2 regions of the Exiguobacterium sp. SH3S1 genome follow, and region 2 is predicted to be linked to the other one. Evidence: riboswitches for the same ligand, from Rfam matches in the RefSeq annotation. Region 2 holds a riboswitch; the other holds the start of a gene.

Region 1 (9,833 bases), on a different contig from region 2:
TATAGATGGCCCCGCTGCGCATAATATTCTCCGTCTCCATGACCGAGACGACGAACGGGAGCTCGACGGTGTTGATCGCGCCGTCCGTGACGCCTGCGAGCCGGAACGATTCCGTGCCGACGACCGCTTCATACGCCTCGTCCGTCATGAGCAGGAGCGTCTGCGTCCCGGCGTCGAGATTGAAGAAGTTCTCATCGAACAGCGGGAGCGTATAGTCCGGGAACAAGACGAAACCGCTCACCGTGAACGGCGTGCCGAGGTCGATCGTGTCACCGACCTCGATCCCGTTCTTCTCGGCGTATTTGGCGTTGAGCGCGACCTCGTCGTCCGTCGTCGGACGCGAGCCCGCTTCGAGGTAAGACTGATTGATCGTCATTGTTTCTTTTAAGACGAGCCCCCGATGTTCACTGCCCGCGAATGGATAAGTGATCAGTTTGGATTCGCGAAGTTCGATTGTCGCCTCGGGCATGACGGATTCGACCGCGTCGATCCGGGCGCCGATCAAGTCGTCGAAGCGTTTCGGGTCGACCTGTTTCAAGTCGGCGAGCGTATATGTGCCCGAGGCGACGTGGGAGGCGATTTCGGGGTCGTTCGCTTCGTCCTCGGTGACGCGGTTGAGCATCTCGACGGCGAAATCCTCTTGGTTCGACGACGCCAAATAGTCCTCGGTCGGGACCTCGATCCCGCTGATGCCGTAGAACATCATCGTATAGGTGAGCGAGCTCATGACGATGATGATGGCGATGGCGACGAGCTGCATCCATTTGCCGACGAGCGTCTTCAAAACGTTTTTATACAGCATGGTCGAAACCTCCTAACCCCAAGCGATGTCTTGCGCGGCTTGTCGGACCGGGTTGTGCGTCAGTTCGACGATGCGTCCCGAGTTCATCTTGATGACGTCGTCGGCCATGGCGCTGATGCCGGTGTTGTGGGTGATGACGACGACGGTCTTGCCGTACGTCGTGTTCAATCGTTCGAGCAGCTCGAGCACTTTCTTCGAGTTGTCCTCGTCGAGCGAGCCGGTCGGTTCATCGCAAAAGATGATCGACGGGTTTTTGGCGAGACTCCGGGCGACCGAGACGCGCTGCTGCTCACCGCCGGACAGTTGGTACGGGTACTTGTCGCGCGAAGGCGACAGCCCGACCTGCTCTAACAGCTCGTCGATACCGAGCGGTTGCGTCGACAGGTCGGCCCCGATCTGGATATTTTCGTAGACGGTCAAGTTTTGGAGCAAATTGTATTGTTGGAAGATGAAGCCGAGATGGTCGCGCCGAAACGCCGTCATCTGTTCCGGGGACAGGTCGGTCAAGACGGTGTCATCGAACGTGATGTTCCCGGACGTGACCGTATCGAGCCCGCTGATGACGTTCAAGAGTGTACTCTTGCCGCTGCCGCTCGGTCCGAGGATGACGACGAACGCCCCATCGCTGATCGTCAAGTCGACGTCTTTCAAGGCGGCCGTCTCGATGTCACCGGTCTTATAAATCTTATTGACGTTCTCGATTCGAATCATAAAAAAACGCCTCCTTTGTCCATGTTATCTTTTACCCGTTTCGGGTGGATTGTGGACCTTAGAGGTTTGAACGTTTGACGAAGACGGGTACATTTTTTGAAAAATTAGTGAAACCGTTTCACCTGTGATAAAATCATACTACCAGGTACTAATCACGATTTTAAAGGAGAGGCTCACATGAAAATTGCCTACATCACGGACAGCACGGTCGTCTTGCCAGATTCGATCAAACACCACCCAGACATCCATATCGTCCCGCTTTACGTCGTCAAGGGCGATCAACCTTATAAAGACGGCATCGAAGTCGACGCCGAGACGGTGTACGACTGGATCGATGCCGGCGAGCGCGTCTCGACGAGCCAACCGGCAATCGGGGATTTCGCCACGCTGTATGAAGAGTTGAAGCCGAAGTATGACATGGGCATCGCCGTCCACCTGTCGTCTGACTTGAGCGGCACGTACTCGGCGTCGATCCAAGGGGCCGAGATCGCCGAGTTCAAGCTGCTCGCCATCGATTCACGGTCGGGTATTTATACGATGGGTCTGTTGCTCGAAGAACTGATCGAGCGCGTCGAGCGCGGAGACGCCCTTGATGACGTCGAGGCGTACATGAAACAGCGCGTCGAGGACGTCCGGATCGAACTGACGATTCAAAATTTGACGCAAATGCAAAAAGGTGGACGCATCTCGAAATCAAAAGCGCTCATCGGCAACATGCTGCAGCTGAAGCCGGTGCTCCGCTTCGAGGACGGGCTCATCGTCCCGTATCAGACCGTACGGACGTATAAAAAGGCGCAAGCCCACTTGTTCGAGGTCATCCGGGCGGCGATCGAGTCAGGCGAATGCACGGACGTCTCGATTTTCCACGGGAACGTGCCGGAGCTTGCGGAGTCGTGGAAACAGGAACTCGGCGACAAGGTGCCGATCCGCGTCGACACGCTCGCGCCGCTGCTCGGGGCCCACACCGGGTCCGGCTCGATCGGCATTTCTTATTTGAAAGCGAAATAACGGACAGACCGTGGCGTGCGCCACGGTTTTTTCATTGTCACAACTTTCAAACAACGACTGGAATGTTTCCCCGAAACCCTTCATACTGTTAAGGAATGTTACAAGAAAAGGGGGGAGACGATGCGGTTTCGGAAGTATCTCATAAGGAGCTGGCTTTCGTGGTCGCTCGTCTTCATCGGGATCGTCTATTACACGTGGACCGATATGGAAACGTTCGATTGGACGTTCTTCTGGTTCATCTACACGCTCGGTGCCTTGTTCGTCATGAACCCGTTAAAGCGGCGGCACCTGCACTTCACATTCCACGAGCTGTTCGTCTTCATGACGTTCTTCTTGTACGGGCTCGTCCCGGCACTTTTAATGGGGCAATTGCTGTTGTTGACGTTCCAGGCACGGGCGTTCAACAGGAAAGTCGGCCGCCGGCGTTTCTTACACTTTTATCCGCTCAACACGCTGATCGAGGCGATGATTCTCGTCATCCCGGGTCTCGTCTACTTTTCGCTCGGCGGTGAGATTGGGTCAACCGTCCACCTGCTTGAGCAGGGAGCGGCACTGATCGGTTTCTTCGGAGTGCTTTATCTCGTCCTCGGCTTTAGCTTCGTCATGTCCCGGTTCTTGATCGGGGAGCGGATCCCGCTGCCGATCATGTGGCGGCTGTTACGGTTCGATTGGCTCGTTATCTCGCTCGAGCTGTTGTTCACGATGGTCGCGCTCGAGGCGTTCCAACTGTTCGGGTATGTCGGGTTGATGGCGACGTTCCTGCTCTTGTCGATCTTGAAGATGGGGTTGTCGAAAGCGACACAGACAGAAGAAACGCAATCGAAGATCGATCAAGTCGAGCGGTTGAAAGAACAGCTCTATCGCGTCGACAGCGAAGCGCTGTTAATTGAAAAATTTTGGAACGGCTTACGGGAAGTCGTCGAGGTCGAGCGTGGTTGGCTTCAAATCAATCGAGACGGGGACCAGACGTTTTATGATGTACGGGGGCGGAAAGCGGAAGCGGTCGCTGATGCGTATACGCTCGAGCGGCACCGTGACGCGAGTGAGCCGTACTTTCTGTACGATTCGCTCCACGAGTGGCATCCGGAGCTTCAGGCGAACCAAAGCGAACTACATCATTCCGCGCTCGTCATTCAACCGGTGACGAGCACGACGAACGCGGTCAGTTGTATGATTTCGACGACGGCGAACGGGGCCTATGATGAGGCGCTCGCGGTCGAGATTCACCGCTTGCTCAAGACGCTATCGTGGTCACTCGAGCGGATCGATGAACGGGATCGGCTCCAGCACGAGAGTCTGACCGATCCGTTGACCGGGTTGCCGAACCAGCGGGCGTTGAAACGTTGGACGAAAGAGCGATTGAACGACGTCGCGTCGTATCCGTTGTCGGTCTTCTTGGTTGACCTCGACCATTTTAAATCGATTAACGATACGTACGGCCATGCGTTCGGTGACGAAGTGTTGATTGAAGCGGGGGTCCTGTTCAACCGGCTCGTCCGGAGCAGTGACCTCGTCACGCGTTACGGCGGCGAAGAGTTCGTCTTCGTGTTCCCGAGGACGAACGAGGCGGCGGGGATTGTGACCGGTGAGAAGATTCGGCAAGCGCTCCGGTCACACCCGTTCGGGACGGAAGGAATCCGGGTCCAAGTGACGGCGAGCATCGGCATCGAGACGATTCATGAATACGAAGAGCTCGATACGGTGTTGCGGCATGCCGACCGGGCGATGTACGTCGGGGCGAAGTTTAACGGGCGCGACCGTGTCGCCCATTACCGGGACACATCGACCGAACGAATTCAATGAAAAAAGGAGGACCGTTAAACGGTTCTCCTTTTTGAATGAATGATTATGATTTCTGGCTGAATATATCGGACTCGACCGCATGGATGGCAGCGGACCAAGACCCGTAACGATGCAAGATCGCTTTCGTAGATGGCTTGTTGTTGCGTTTTGCCCATTCTCGGTACGCCTCGAATGAAAGAGAGAAGCCCATCTCATGAATCGCTTCTCGAAGAGCGTTCGACAACTCTGACTTCGAGTAAGTCACGCTCGCCTCAAGACCGGCTTCGGCGCAGGCATCATGCCACGAACCGAACGTCTTGACGATGTGGTAATGGCTCGGTGCTTTCGGGTGTAGTTTCCGCCATTCTTGATACTTCTTCAGCGTGATGATCGAACCCATGTCCCGTGAATAGAGGGCAAGCGTCTCGACGATATCGTCGCGTGTATATTTTGGCATTTTATCGGGTAAATCAACGGCGATTTCCCCATGCCATTCATAGCCGGCGATGGCGAGTGCCTCGGCCCATGATCCGAACTGTCGAATGATCGATTCGGGAGACGGCCAGTTTTGCTCCATCGCGAAGCGACGATAGACAGAGCGACGAGGACGTTCCTTTAATAAATCCCCGAGCAAACGAATACAGTGAATCATGCGTTGCTGTTCGGTTGATAAATGATGAGTATTAGTGGATAGCGTTTGACTCAATGATGGTTCCTCCTTCCATGGACTCATATCTGAACCGACAATGATGACGAAAGTGCTTCTACAATCATACTATCGGATAGTTTTTACGATTTATAAGCGCTTTTGTAAGTTTTTTATGTTAAAAATGGGACTCGATAGGTATAAAGTTGGATAAAAGATTAAAAAAAAAGGTAACAGGCATATTACAAATTTAATATTATATGGATTCATTTGTAAACAAAAAGTTTTATTTTTGGTAAATTATATGAGTTTCATACGAAAATGTACCCAACTGGACAATGGGGTCATCGCCGTTGTCCAGTTGAGTACCCTTCTATAATAAATTTAATTTTCAGACTAATCAATAAAAGTTTTCAAAATATACGAAAAAATTTTAAATGGTGGTCAATGAAACCGTGGTTCTGCTAAAATATCCGCATTGAGCGAATTTGAGAAAAGAGGATATTATGATATGACAATATGGTTATTTTACTTGCTGCTTGGTCTCGTCCAAGGGTTCACGGAACCGATCCCGATCTCGTCGAGCGGTCATTTGGTCATCTTCCAAGAGTTATTCAATATCGAATTACCGGGGCTGTCGTTCGAGATTTTCGTCAACTTTGCGTCGCTCCTCGCCGTCTTGACGATTTATCGCCAAGACGTCGTCCGGCTCGTCGTCAGTCTGTGGACGTTCTTATTTAAGAAAGACCGCAGCGAGGATACGATGATCGACGTCAAGTTCATCGGTCTCTTGCTCGTCGCGACCTTACCGGCCGGCGTGCTCGGCGTGTTATTCGGCGATTGGATCGGTGAGACGCTCAGCGGCGTCGCGACGGTCGGCTATACGTTGATCTTGACCGGGGTCGCACTTTGGTTCATCCGCAACATGCGCGGGAGTAAAGGTGACGGCGGTATCACGTTACGTGACGCCATCTTGATCGGTCTCGCCCAAGCGGTCGCGCTTATCCCAGGGATCAGCCGCTCGGGTGCCACGATCGTCATGGCGATGTTGCTCGGCATTAAACAAGAGTCGGCGCTCCGATTCTCGTTCTTCTTGTTCATCCCGGTCAGTCTCGGGACGATGATCTTGGACGGGCCGGTATTGTTCACCGATCCGACGACGCGCGATCTGTTCGGTCCGCTCGTCTTGGCGTTCATCGCCTCGTACGCGCTGACGGCCATCTCGCTCAAATGGTTCCAGCACATCATGGCGAAGGGTGAGCTCAAGTACTTCTCGTTCTATTGCTGGATCGTCGGTTTGCTCGTCGTCTTATTCTTGGCTTGATTGGAAGCGCTGCTCATCGGAGTGGCGCTTTTTTTGCGCTTTTATTTTTGCCTTCGATTCTTTTTTGCGCTAAAGTAAAGGAGTACAAACAAATATTCCTTCGGGGTCGGGTGCAATTCCCAACCGGCGGTGATGGGCGCAAGCCTTAAGTCCGTGACCCGGGCGCACGTGTGCGAACGGTGGATCTAGTGCGATTCTAGAGCCGACAGTATAGTCTGGATGGGAGAAGGAAAAAAGACAGGTCCTCGTGACCTGCGCTTCGTCGTACGTTTTTCTGTAAAGAAAACGTTTATTTGGCTCGACCAATGACGACTGAGACCTCCCGCCGAGACCCTAAGGACATCCTTAGGGTCTTTTTGTCTGTACGAAACAAGGAGGGAGAACGATGCAACAGTACATGCAACAAGCAATCCAATTGGCCAAGTCCGCTGCCGGACAGACCGGTGTGAACCCGCTCGTCGGGGCCGTCGTCGTCAAAGACGGTCGCGTCGTCGGATTCGGTGCCCATTTGAAGGCCGGTGAACCGCACGCCGAAGTACACGCCATTCGCATGGCCGGTGCGTCCGCATACGGTGCGACGATTTATGTCACGCTCGAGCCGTGCTCGCACTACGGGAAGACGCCGCCATGTGCCGACTTGATCGTCGAGTCGGGCATCAAGCGCGCCGTCATCGCGATGGAAGACCCGAACCCGCTCGTCGCAGGGAAAGGTGTCGCCCGTTTGAAGGCGGCGGGGATCGACGTCGAAGTCGGTCTGCTCGAAAACGAGGCCCGTGCGCTCAATCCGGCGTTCCTACGTTCGCTTGAGACGAAACGGCCGTACGTCGTATTGAAGACGGCGACGAGCCTAGACGGGAAAGTCGCGCTCGACACGGGTGAGAGCCAGTGGGTGACCGGCATTGAAGCGAGACGTGACGTCCACGAACTACGGGCGACGGTCGATGCCGTCTTGACTGGAATCGGGACCGTGCTCGCCGACGACCCGGCCTTGACCGTCCGGCTCGACACGCCGACACGTCAGCCGCTTCGGGTCGTCCTCGACCGCGAGCTCCGCTTACCGCTCTCGAGTCAGCTCGTTCGGAGCGCGAAAGACGTGCCGGTGCTCGTCTATACGCTGTCTGGAGATGAAGTGAAACGGACCGAGCTCGCTCAAAACGGTGTCGAGCTTGCCGACTATTCGACACTCGACAACGTCCTTCGTGACTTGCATGGTCGCGGCGTCGGCCGTTTGCTCATCGAGGCGGGACCGACGCTCGTGACGTCACTCTTTGACGGACGATACGTCGACGAATGGGTCATGTATCAGTCACCGCGCGTGTTCGGTGGGAACCGAGGCATCTATCGCTCGAGCCAAGCCGGACCGTTAGATGCGATCGAGCGCTTCGCGATCGGCTCGGTCGAGACGGTCGGTACCGACATCAAGCTCGTCATGAGAAAGGGGGAGTCCGATGTTCACGGGAATCGTTGAAGAAATCGGCAGTGTGAAAGCCGTGAAGCGGAACGGGCCGTCGCTACGGCTCACGCTCGCGGGCAAGATCGTGTTAGAAGACGTGAAGCTCGGCGACAGCATCTCGGTGAACGGGATTTGCCTGACCGTGACGGCGTTTGATCAAACGAGTTTTGCCGTCGACGTCATGCCGGAGACGCTCAAAGCGTCCAGTCTAGATGGGGTCCGCCCTGGAACGGACGTCAACCTCGAGCGGGCGATGCCGGCGAACGGTCGCTTCGGCGGTCACTTCGTCTCGGGACACGTCGACGGGGTCGGTCGCATCGTCAAGAAACGTCCGCTCGCGAACGCGGTCTATATCGATATTAGTTGCGAGCCGTCGTTGCTCCGTTTCATCGTCCCTAAAGGTTCGATCTCGGTCGACGGGACGAGCTTGACGGTGTATGAGGTCACTGAACGCGGCTTCACGCTGTCGCTCATCCCGCACACGTACAGTGAGACGGTGCTCGGGATGAAGCAGGCTGGGGATAAGGTCAATTTGGAATGCGATATGTTGGCTAAATATATGGAAAAGCTAGTGAATCAAAAAGACATGACGCTCGAATCACTTGCGTCGATGGGATATGGAAAGGCGGGATGGTGATGTTTCACACAATCGAACAAGCAATCGAAGATTTGAAAATGGGGCGTCCGATCATCGTCGTCGATGACGAGGACCGGGAGAATGAAGGTGATTTCGTCGTCCTCGCCGATAAGATGACGGCCGAGACGATGAACTTCCTCATCACGGAAGGGAAAGGGCTCGTCTGTGCTGCCCTGGCGGAAGAAGTCGCCGTTCGGCTCGACTTGTCGCCGATGGTCGACAACAGCACCGATCCACACGGGACGGCGTTCACCGTCAGTGTCGACCATGTCGACTCGACGACGGGCATCTCGGCGAGCGAACGGGCCCACACGGTCCGCGAGCTGGCCAATGCGAACGCGCGTCCGGCCGATTTTCAACGGCCGGGACACATCTTCCCGCTCATCGCGAAAAAAGGTGGCGTCTCGGTGCGGCGCGGCCACACCGAAGCGTCGGTCGATTTGGCTCGACTGTCAGGGAGTGAGCCGGTCGCCGTCATTTGCGAAATCATCCGTGAAGACGGCGAGATGGCTCGAGTACCGGACCTGGTCCACGTCGCGGAACGGCACGATTTGAAATTCATCACGATCGAGGAGCTCGTCCGCTATATGGAGGCGGACCTCGTCGAACGAGAGGCGGACGTCAATCTCCCCTCGGCAAAAGGGACGTTTCGCCTGATCGGTTATCGAAACGTCCTTGACCGCGAAGAGCACGTCGCGCTCATCAAAGGCGAACTTGAACATGCACCGCTCGTCCGCATCCATTCGGAATGTCTGACCGGTGACGTGTTCGGCTCTTACCGCTGCGACTGCGGTCCGCAACTTGATGCGTCACTCGCTAAAATTGAAGAAGAGGGCGGCGTCGTGCTCTACATGCGCCAAGAAGGGCGCGGCATCGGCTTACTGAATAAATTGAAGGCGTATGAACTGCAGGAGCAAGGGCTCGACACGGTCGAGGCGAACGTCGCGCTCGGGTTGCATACCGACTTGCGTGACTACCGGGTGAGCGCGGGCATGCTGCGTGACCTCGGCGTCACGAACGTGCGGCTCATGACGAACAACCCAGAGAAAGTCGATGCCTTGGAGGCGTGCGGCATCACCGTCGTCGAACGCGTCCCGATCATCGTCGGGGAGCACGCCGAGAATGAACGCTATCGCTTGACGAAACAACAAAAAATGAATCATTTTGGAGGAGAAGAATAATGTTGCATACATTTGAAGGTAACTTGGTTGGTAAAGGCTTGAAAATCGGGATCGTCGTCGGACGGTTCAACGATTTGATCACGATGCGCTTGCTCGACGGGGCGAAGGATGCGTTGAAGCGCCACGGCATCGAGCAAGACGACGTCGAGATCGCGTTCGTCCCGGGCGCGTTCGAACTCCCACTCGTCGCTAAAAAAATGGCGATGAGCAAGAAGTATGACGCCGTCATCACGCTCGGCGCAGTCATCCGTGGGGCGACGCCGCACTTCGACTACGTCTGCAGCGAAGC
Region 2 (9,833 bases):
TATGCAGGTATGCGCCAACTCGATGCGACGTTGATCGAAAGCTTGCCGCAACTAGGCGGGCAATTATCGACGCTCTATCCAGAGAAATATATTTATGACATCGCCGGCTTCCCGAAAGTGAAGGCCCAAGACTTGGTCGACCAACTGAAAGCGCAAGCCGATCAGTTCGAACAAGATTATCGCCTTGGCGAGACGGTCGAAACGGTCGAGCGACTCGAAGACGGTACGTTCCACATCTCGACGAACAAGGACGAGTACCATACGAAAGCGATCATCATCACAGCCGGCAACGGCGCGTTCGCCGCACGTCCGCTCGGACTGGACGGTTGTGAAGATTATGCGAACCTTCATTACTTCGTCGACAGCATGGAGAAATTCCGCGACCGTCGCGTCATGATCGCCGGCGGCGGCGACTCGGCCGTCGACTGGGCACTCATGCTCGAAGGTATCGCCAAAGAAGTCCATATCGTCCACCGTCGTGACCGCTTCCGGGCTCACGAGCATACGGTCGAACAAATGAAGGCCTCGACGATCAACGTCTGGACGCCTTATAATATCGAATCACTCTCAGGCGCGACGCATATCGAGTCGGTCGAACTGACGGACAAAGATGGCGAATCGAAGTTCGTCGACATCGACGACTTGATTTGTAACTACGGGTTCGTCTCATCGCTCGGCCCGATCAAAAACTGGGGCATGGAGTTTGAGAAAAACACGATCCGTGTCGACTCACGGATGGAGACGACAGTCGCCGGCATCTTCGCTTGCGGTGACATCGCCACGTACGAAGGCAAAGTGAAATTGATCGCGACCGGCTTCGGTGAAGCACCGATCGCCATCAACCAAGTGAAGCAGCTCGTCGACCCGACAGCGCGTCACCCACAACATTCAACCTCGGTATTTGCCGGGAAATAAAGACTGGCCTCTCATCTGCGAACGATGAGAGGCCGTTTTTTCATTTGCGGATCGTTTGAATGATGACACGGTCAATCCAATCATCGAGTTGCGTGAACACGAAGCCAGCTTTTTTCGCCTCGGCGTTCGACATGTAGTAGTCGACGTCCGTATCGTACGGGGACGACGCCCCATCCTTAATGATTTGGACCGGTTTACCGATATGCTGTCCAATTCGTTCCATGAGCGCACCTAGCGAGATGAGGCCGTCGCTCGCGGCGTTGAACGGCCCCCTCACGTCGGCACGGCCGACCCATTCCAAGAAAGCTGCCGCCTCGAAACTCGAGATGAATCCCATCAACGCCTCCGGGTGATGTAATACGATCGGTTCTTCGTTCCGAACCGCGTCGACATAAAATTTTAACCGGTCGGTGTAATCATCCGGCCCTAGGACGATCGGCAACCGCACCGTCGTGACCGGGAATGAGGCCCGATGGAAGAAGTACGATTCGGCCTCTCGTTTCCCTTGTCCGTAATCGTGTTCCGCGTCGAGGTGATATTCATGATGGAGCGGATTGAAGTCGCTCTCTTTTAAAGCTGCCTCTGGCGCATATACGGACATCGTCGACGTGAGCACATATTTCCCGACCCGGTCCATGAAGGCGTCTGTCGCGATCTTCGCCTGATACGGATTGAAACAAATATTGTCGTAGACGAGGTCATACTCGTTGCGTGCGAGGTCTTTCATCGTCGCGACCGACTGACGGTCGCCTTTAATGGAGCGGATGCCTTCCGCTTCCGGCACTTGCAGCTGACCGCGTGTGACGATCGTCACGTCGTCCCCCGCTTCAGCGAGACGGAGCGCGAGCCGTTTCCCAAAGTAACGTGAGCCACCGAAAATCAACACTTTCCTCATCGTACCTACCCCCTTCTCATCCTTCTCCATCCAATATTCCCGTTCATTTCCTCTCATTAACATGCTCACCAAAAAAGGTTGCCGAACATGTCGGCAACCCGTCTATCGTTTAGCAATCCCCGGGCGTGCCGGCGTTCGCCGCCGTCCGAAAACTCGAGCCGCAACCGCACGTCGCGATCGCGTTCGGATTTTTGATCGTGAAGCCCCCGCCAAGCATCGACTGCTTGTAGTCGATCTCGAGCCCGTCGACGACACCGTGGTCAGCTTCGGCGACGATGACGCGGACACCGTAATGGTCGAACTGGACATCCTTGTCCGTCTTGTCTTCATCGAACCCCATCCCATAGGATAGGCCGGTACACCCACCGCCTTGGACTTTGATCCGTAAGAACTGATTTTCAGGGCGTTCGGTCTGTTTCATCATATCGATGACTTGTAGTGCGGCTGGCTCTGTCAAATGAATCATCTGAACTCCTCCTCATTTATCTTCACTTCAAGTCAACTGACTTGTGATTTTGTGAAATATCTTGTATAACTAAACTGTAACAAAAAAAATTAAATCGTTCCATCTTCGGGGCAGGGTGAAATTCCCGACCGGCGGTATTGAAGACAAGTTCTTCTCAGCCCGTGAGCGAGCAAGGCGTTGCTTGCTGATTTCGTGAGATTCGAAAGCCGACAGTAAAGTCTGGATGGGAGAAGATGGCGGCATCCGACCGATATTTGGATGTTTTCTTTGGCGTGGCTTAAACGTTGACGAGAACATCTGTTTCGTATGCGCGTAAACTCTCCCGATTGTTCACACAATCGGGTTTTTCTATGCGACGGGTGCCATTCATCAAGGAGCGACAAAAGGAGAGATTTTGATGAAAACAACGCGCAACAAACGATTGACAACACTGGTGACGCTATCGATGCTCGGGGCGATTTCATTCGTCCTCATGCTCTTTAACTTCCCGCTACCCTTCCTGCCACCATTCCTAAAAGTGGACTTCAGTGACATCCCAGCGCTCGTCGCCGGTATCGTCTTCTCGCCACTCGCAGGTGTCGTGGTCGTCGCTCTCAAAAACGTCCTCTACTATGTCTTTAACGGTGGCGGCGTCCCGGTCGGTGAAGTCGCGAACTTCTTTGCAGGTGTCGCATTCATATATCCGGTCGCTTGGTTCTACCATAAACGTAAAACGAATAAAGCGCTCGCTTCAGGCCTCGTGGCAGGTACGATCACGATGGCGCTCAGCTTGGCGATTTTGAACTACCTACTCATTTTACCAGCTTACGCGTTCTTCTTCGGAATGGCCGAGATGGCCGATCCGGCAGTCAAAACGAACCTCGTCTTGTACGGCATCTTACCGTTCAACTTGATTAAGGCATTATTGATCACCGCCTTGTTCGTCCCGCTCTTCCTGAAGTTGAAGCCGTGGATCGAACGTCAACACATGCAACTGCAAGCTTAACGCCCAATCACCCAAGGGAGACATCCCTTGGGTGATTTTTTGTAGTCACTATATGGCAACCATGAACAAGAGCGCCCACCGGAGTGAGCGCTCTTGTTTGTGAATAACGATTAGAGAAGAAGACCAGCGAGAGTCGCTGACATCAAGTTCGCAAGCGTACCTGCGAGAATCGCGAGGACACCCATACGTGCGATGTCGTTACGACGGTTCGGAGCCATACCACCAAGACCACCGAGAAGGATGGCAAGTGATGAGATGTTGGCGAATCCACAGAGTGCGAACGCGATCATCGCTTCTGTACGAGCTGACAAATCACCTGAACCGATGATCGGTGCGAACTCAGAGAAGGCAACGAATTCGTTCAAGACGAGTTTTTGTCCAAGGAAGCTACCGAATTGTACGGCATCTGCCCATGGTACACCGATGACGAACGCGAGCGGTGCAAACACGTAACCAAGGATCAATTGAAGTGAGAGGCCTTCTAGACCGAACCAACCACCGATTCCACCGAGAAGCAAGTTGACGAGTGCGATCAATGAAACGAAGGCAAGAAGCATCGCACCGACGTTCAATGCGAGGAACAAACCGTCTGACGCACCGCGAGCGGCCGCATCGACGAAGTTTGCTGCTTTGTTCTCTTCATCTTCAGCAATTTCGATATCATCATCCGGAGTTTCTGTTTCCGGAACGATGATTTTCGCAAACATCAAACCAGCAGGCGCTGCCATGAAGCTCGCTGCGAGCAAGTACTCGAGCGGAACACCGAGTGCGGCGTATCCAGCAAGTACCGAACCGGCAACCGATGCGAGACCACCGACCATGACGGCAAACAATTCTGATTGTGTCATTGATGGGAGGTAAGGCTTGATGACGAGCGGTGCTTCCGTCTGACCGACGAAGATGTTCGCCGTCGCTGAGAGCGATTCTTTACGTGACGTACCGAGTGCTTTTGCAAGTGCCGTACCGAGGATTCGGATGACCCACTGCATGACACCGATGTAGTAAAGAAAGGCAATTAACGAAGACATAAAGATGATGATCGGTAAGACCTGGAACGCGAAGACGAAGTTGTCTCCCCCGACAGCCGAACCGAAGACAAAGCCGATCCCGGCGTTCGCCGTGTTCAAGACGTTTTGGACGCCTCCTGAGATAAACTCTAACGCCGCGCGTCCTGCCGATGTGAAAAGGACGAGGAATGCGAATGTAAACTGGACCGCGAAGGCGGCAAGAACAGTACGCCATTTGATGGCTTTACGGTTGGTCGAGAAGATGTAAGCGATTCCAATTAATGCCAAAATACCAACCACGCTCATGATGTTCATTGGTGTTGTGCTCCTTTCATATTGAAAAACCGACGATTGTGTTATACCCGAATCGAGATGTGCCCTACCGTTTGAAACGCTTTCTTTTTCTGTTGTTAAACGTCAGACAACCTACATTCGAACCTCTTAGAATATAACAGACCGTTTTTAAAAAAGCAACGGGTCAAAAAGAAAAAAGTTTGAGATTTCTCAAACTTTTTTACCAGGCCATCTCTTCGATTTTTTCATACACGTTCGTGACAAGTTGCTCCGGCGTCTCCCCGATCACGACTTCTCCGTCGACGAGACAGAACAAGTCGAGCGAGCAGACCCCACAGTAGCCGGTACAGCCATATTCGACGACGTCTAGGTCAGGATCGGACTCTAGTTTTGCCCGGGCGATCTGTGAACCCATCGCTAAGTTCGAGGCACAAAACTCGATGATCGGATTCATCATTTTTTTCACCGTCTTTCTTCCCCTATTGCGGGAAAATGGTTCTTCTACGAGGTATTATATCATGGTACAGTTAGAGAGTAACAAAGGGGGATTTTTATGCGCAAATTAGTCGTCTTAGGAGGCGGTTACGGGGGTATGCGTGTAATCGAACGCGTCCTCGGCCATCAGCTGAAGGACGTATCGATCACATTAATCGACCGTCTACCTTATCACGGATTAAAAACAGAGTATTATGCACTAGCCGCCGGAACGGTATCCGATCGTGACATCCGTGTCGATTTCCCGGAAGAAGTCGACTACATATACGGGCAAGTCACGGACATCGATACGACCGACAAGATGGTGTTGCTCGCAAGCGGGGAAAAAGTGCCGTACGACGACCTCGTCATCGGCTTAGGCTGCGAGGACAAATACCATAACGTGCCCGGCGCCGCCGAGTTCACGTACAGTATCCAAACGTTAGAAGAGTCACGCAAGACGCAACAAGCGATCAACGGCTTGTCGCCCGGTTCGATCGTCTCGATCGTCGGGGCCGGCCTATCCGGTGTCGAGCTCGCGAGCGAACTCCGGGAGAGCCGTCCCGATCTGACCGTCCGACTGTTCGACCGTGGCCCTTCCGTCCTGTCCTTTTTATCGAGCCGTGTCTCGATGTACGTTCAATCGTGGTTTGAAGAGCACGGTGTCGAAGTCATCAACAATGCCAACATCGTCCGGGTCGACCCAGACGGTCTGTGGAACCATGAACAACACTTTGCCGCCGACTTGACGGTTTGGACGGCTGGGATCCAACCGGTCGCCGTCGTCCGGAACCAAGGCTGGGAGCTCGATGGGGGCGGCCGCGTGAAACTGACACCGCATCACTACGTTCCCGATTTGCCTGACGTCTTCGTCGTCGGTGACAACGCCAGCCTCCCGTACGCACCTTCAGGTCAACTCGCCGAGGCACAAGCCGAACAGATCGTCCAAGTGCTGCTCTGCAAGTGGAAAGGCGTCGCTTATCCTGAGTTGCCGGATATTAAACTCCGAGGCACGCTCGGATCGCTCGGGAAGAAGGCCGGCTTCGGCGTCTTCATGGGGAAACAGTCGCTGACCGGGAAAGTGGCCCGACTTCTCAAGTCCGGTATCCTGTGGAAACATAAAGTCATCAAATAATACGACCGAATCGCGAAATGGCTGCCTTGCCATCTCGCGATTTTTTTATGTGGTGACAGCCGCTTACCCGTTCATACTTCTTTGCCTTGCGCCAAAAGTCTTGTATCCCTGTCCCTGATATACCTGTCTAAATTTTCAGATTATTGATTCGATTGACATATTCTACCCGATGGAAAAACTTGTTACTCTATGAGCACGGCAGTTCGACATTATGTCATCTCGCCTACATAATCCAAAGGGGGAAATCCATTGAAGAAAATCTGTAGCACCGTCCTCGCCTCGCTTCTCGTCTTGTCAACCGTCCCACAAGCAGTAGATGCCAGTCCTGACAAGGAAAAAGAACGTGTCATCGTCGTGTTCAAACAGTCGGCGAAGAAAATCCCGCTCTCGATTGAAGGCATGGAAGTCAAACAGCAATACGCCAACATCCCGGCTGCTGCCATCGAAGTGCCGAAAGCAGCGCTGAACGGATTGAAAAACAATCCGAACGTCGCCCACATCGAAGTCGATCAGACGGTACAAATTGAGAATCAAACCCAAGACTGGGGAATTCCAAAACTGAAAGCACCATCGGCTTGGCAGAACGGCTTCACCGGAAAAGGTATTAAAGTCTCCGTCGTCGATACGGGAATCTCAGCGCATCCTGACTTGACGATTGCAGGTGGAGCGTCATTTAGCAGTGTGACGAGTTCATACGCCGATGACAACGGACACGGCACGCACGTCGCCGGGATCATCGCGGCACGTGACAACGGCATCGGAACGGTCGGGATCGCCCACGAGGCAAGTATTTACGCCGTCAAAGCGCTCGAGGCGAACGGCAGCGGTAGCCTGTCGAGCATCATCGCCGGTATCGACTGGTCGATTTCGAATCAAATGGATATCATCAACTTGAGCCTCGGAACGACGAGTCCTTCGACGACTCTCCAACAAGTCGTCGACCGGGCGAACAATTCAGGCATTCTCGTCGTCGCAGCGGCTGGTAACAACGGCCGAGCCGACGGCAGCGGCGACCTCGTCAACTACCCGGCGCGCTACAGCTCGGCCATCGCGGTCGCGGCGACGGACATCAACAACAATCGCGCTTCGTTCTCCGCTACGGGCAGTACAGTTGAAGTCGCGGCTCCAGGTGTGAACATCAATTCGACAATCGTCGGCAGCGGCTACGGTCAAATGAGCGGGACGTCGATGGCGACACCATACGTCGCCGGGAACTTGGCGCTCATGAAACAAGCGTACCCGACGCTCTCATCTTCACAGCTCCGGACGCGCCTGTCACAAGATGCAATCGACCTCGGCACGGCAGGTCGCGATACACTATTCGGCAACGGACTCGTTCAAGCGCCAACGTCAGGCAGCACGTCACAACCGGTTCAAGCGCTCGCGGCTACGGTCACGACATCAAAAGCGATATACTACGCCGGTGAAGTTGTATCGATCTCATCGACGGTACGTGACGCGAACGGTCAAGCGATCGCGAACGCGGACGTTCGTGTGACAGTAACACAACCTTACGGCACGACGCTCTCAGGAACGGGTAAAACCAACTCAAGCGGAGCAATCACGTTCACGCTCTCGACCGGTTCTTCTTCACAACGAGGGACGTACCAAGTGAAAGCGGATGCGACGCTCTCAGGATACACGGCAAGTTCAGCGACGACGTCGTTCCAACTTCGCTAAATCGACAAGAAGGTTGAACGAATGTGTATTCGCTCAACCTTCTTTTATGATGTCGTTCACTTCTGGTCAATCGCCGTATACACTTTACGTAACTGGACGACACCTTCGTCGACGACTTCCCCGTTCAAGAGGACGAGCGGGTAAAACCATTCGTCTTGCTTGATCGCCTCGGCGATGTCATCGTCCGCTTGCTCGAAGTCGATGTATTCGAACTCGAACTTGCGCTCCGGATATTTCCGGGCGAGCGCACTTTGTAACCATTCATATGTCTCGACCGAGCTCGGTGCCCCGACACAGCTCGCACACTGTACTTCTGCCCCGTATACCGTGATTTTCATCGTCATTCCCCCTATCCATTTCTATTATACAAAAATCACGCAGCGCCCCTGTCACAAAACGCTCAGCGTTAAAGATTGAGAAACAATCTCAAACTTGCTAGAATGGAATAGAACCAGAAAGGGGTTAGATACCATGGAAATGTTTGATCAAGTCCAAGAAGTACTCGATAAATTACGCCCGTTCTTGCTTCGCGACGGCGGTGACGTCGAACTCGTTGATGTAGAAGAAGGCATCGTCAAACTTCGTTTGATGGGTGCATGCGGCAGCTGCCCGTCTTCAACAATCACTTTGAAAGCCGGAATTGAGCGCGCGCTCATTGAAGAAGTACCTGGCATCGTCGAAGTCGAACAAGTATTCTAAACAAAAAGGGAGACAAACGTCATCCCTTTTTTTTCATGCATGTGTCCATTCGTCCAAGCTCTCGACCATATAGGTCGGGAGCTTTTCTTGTTCTTGAATGAACGCAGGCCCGTGAACGCCTGAATTGACATGCAGCGTCCGCAGCCCTCCGTTGATCCCGAACAAGATGTCCGTATGGTAGTTGTCCCCGACCATGACGACCTCGTCTTTCGTCAGACCGATCATCTCGAGGGCGATGTCGATCATGACCGGCTCCGGTTTGCCGATGAAGAACGGGTCTTTCTCCGTCGTCACTGTGAGCACGGACGTGAGCGCCCCGTTGCCCGGTAAAAAGCCGCGCTCGGTCGGGATGGCGATATCCCCGTTCGTCGAGATGAAACGGGCGCCGGACCGAATCGCGAGCGCACCTTTCGCCAATTTCTCATACGTGATGTGGCGATCGAGCCCGATGACGACGTAGTCGGCTTTCGGTTCGTCTGTCACATGGAAGCCACGCTCTTCAAGCGCGATCCGGAGACCGTCTTCCCCAATCATATAAACGGTCGCCCCTGGTGTCATCTTCTCGATATAACGGGCCGTTGCCATCGCACTCGTCAAGACGTGCTCGGGTGTCACGTGGACACCCATCGACACGAGTTTGTCCGCGACTTGTTTCGGCGTCATCGAAGCGTTGTTCGTGACGAACAAGTATGGGAAGCCCGTCGCCTCGAGCCGGTTCACGAAGTCGACCGCTGCTTTGATCGGCTCGGTGCCCGCATAGATCGTTCCGTCTAAATCAAATAAGTATCCTTTAATTAAATTCATCTAATCACTCGCTTTCCGGTAGAAATGCTGATACTGGTCCAAGTTCCACTTCTAAATAGCGGCGGACTTGCTCGGGAAATGCTGCGAACGTCTCCTTTTGACGCTCCGTCCAGGCATCAAAGCGAGCCGAATCCGACGTGACGAACTCCCGGACGTAATAGGCACGCATCATGACGAGCTCTTTCGCCGCTTGAGCCGTCTGGGCGTCGAGCACGCGCTCGTCCAATAAAATGTCGACGATATCTTCATAACTCCCCGGATCGCGCATAATGAAGCCGTCGATCATCGAGTTGCCGACATCGATGACGCCTTCCATCAAATGCACGGCCAAACGCTCTTTCGCAAGTTCAAGTGTGAACGCGTCCCCTTCAAGCTGATCGATCCGATGCAACATCGTTTCCATATGGGCCAGTGTCTCATTGATTTTTTCTCTATTTACAAAATACATCGTCATCCCCCCTGCCCCTTATCATAATCTT

Evidence for each region. A riboswitch is a leader RNA that binds a small molecule or an ion and turns the genes downstream of it on or off. The one in region 2 is predicted to bind FMN.
Region 1: linked by a shared signal. The riboswitch ahead of ribD (bifunctional diaminohydroxyphosphoribosylaminopyrimidine deaminase/5-amino-6-(5-phosphoribosylamino)uracil reductase RibD) and the one ahead of EVJ26_RS03690 (ECF transporter S component) in region 2 are both predicted to bind FMN.

The regions. Positions count from the first base shown of each region.
Region 1 is NZ_SJUW01000004.1:59,084-68,916, reverse strand. It holds gene EVJ26_RS06050 (ABC transporter permease) at 1-802, opposite strand, end outside; gene EVJ26_RS06045 (ABC transporter ATP-binding protein) at 815-1,513, opposite strand; gene EVJ26_RS06040 (DegV family protein) at 1,691-2,521, shown strand; gene EVJ26_RS06035 (GGDEF domain-containing protein) at 2,642-4,324, shown strand; gene EVJ26_RS06030 (homing endonuclease associated repeat-containing protein) at 4,368-5,009, opposite strand; gene EVJ26_RS06025 (undecaprenyl-diphosphate phosphatase) at 5,461-6,273, shown strand; FMN riboswitch at 6,366-6,508, shown strand; gene ribD (bifunctional diaminohydroxyphosphoribosylaminopyrimidine deaminase/5-amino-6-(5-phosphoribosylamino)uracil reductase RibD) at 6,659-7,741, shown strand; gene ribE (riboflavin synthase) at 7,722-8,363, shown strand; gene EVJ26_RS06010 (bifunctional 3,4-dihydroxy-2-butanone-4-phosphate synthase/GTP cyclohydrolase II) at 8,363-9,544, shown strand; gene ribH (6,7-dimethyl-8-ribityllumazine synthase) at 9,544-9,833, shown strand, end outside.
Region 2 is NZ_SJUW01000002.1:187,045-196,877, forward strand. It holds gene EVJ26_RS03675 (NAD(P)/FAD-dependent oxidoreductase) at 1-915, shown strand, start outside; gene EVJ26_RS03680 (Rossmann-fold NAD(P)-binding domain-containing protein) at 956-1,810, opposite strand; gene EVJ26_RS03685 (HesB/IscA family protein) at 1,920-2,276, opposite strand; FMN riboswitch at 2,374-2,515, shown strand; gene EVJ26_RS03690 (ECF transporter S component) at 2,674-3,261, shown strand; gene EVJ26_RS03695 (NupC/NupG family nucleoside CNT transporter) at 3,372-4,583, opposite strand; gene EVJ26_RS03700 (YuzB family protein) at 4,783-5,019, opposite strand; gene EVJ26_RS03705 (NAD(P)/FAD-dependent oxidoreductase) at 5,116-6,171, shown strand; gene EVJ26_RS03710 (S8 family peptidase) at 6,421-7,851, shown strand; gene EVJ26_RS03715 (DUF1462 family protein) at 7,908-8,195, opposite strand; gene EVJ26_RS03720 (NifU family protein) at 8,323-8,550, shown strand; gene EVJ26_RS03725 (TIGR01457 family HAD-type hydrolase) at 8,584-9,354, opposite strand; gene EVJ26_RS03730 (DUF86 domain-containing protein) at 9,359-9,802, opposite strand.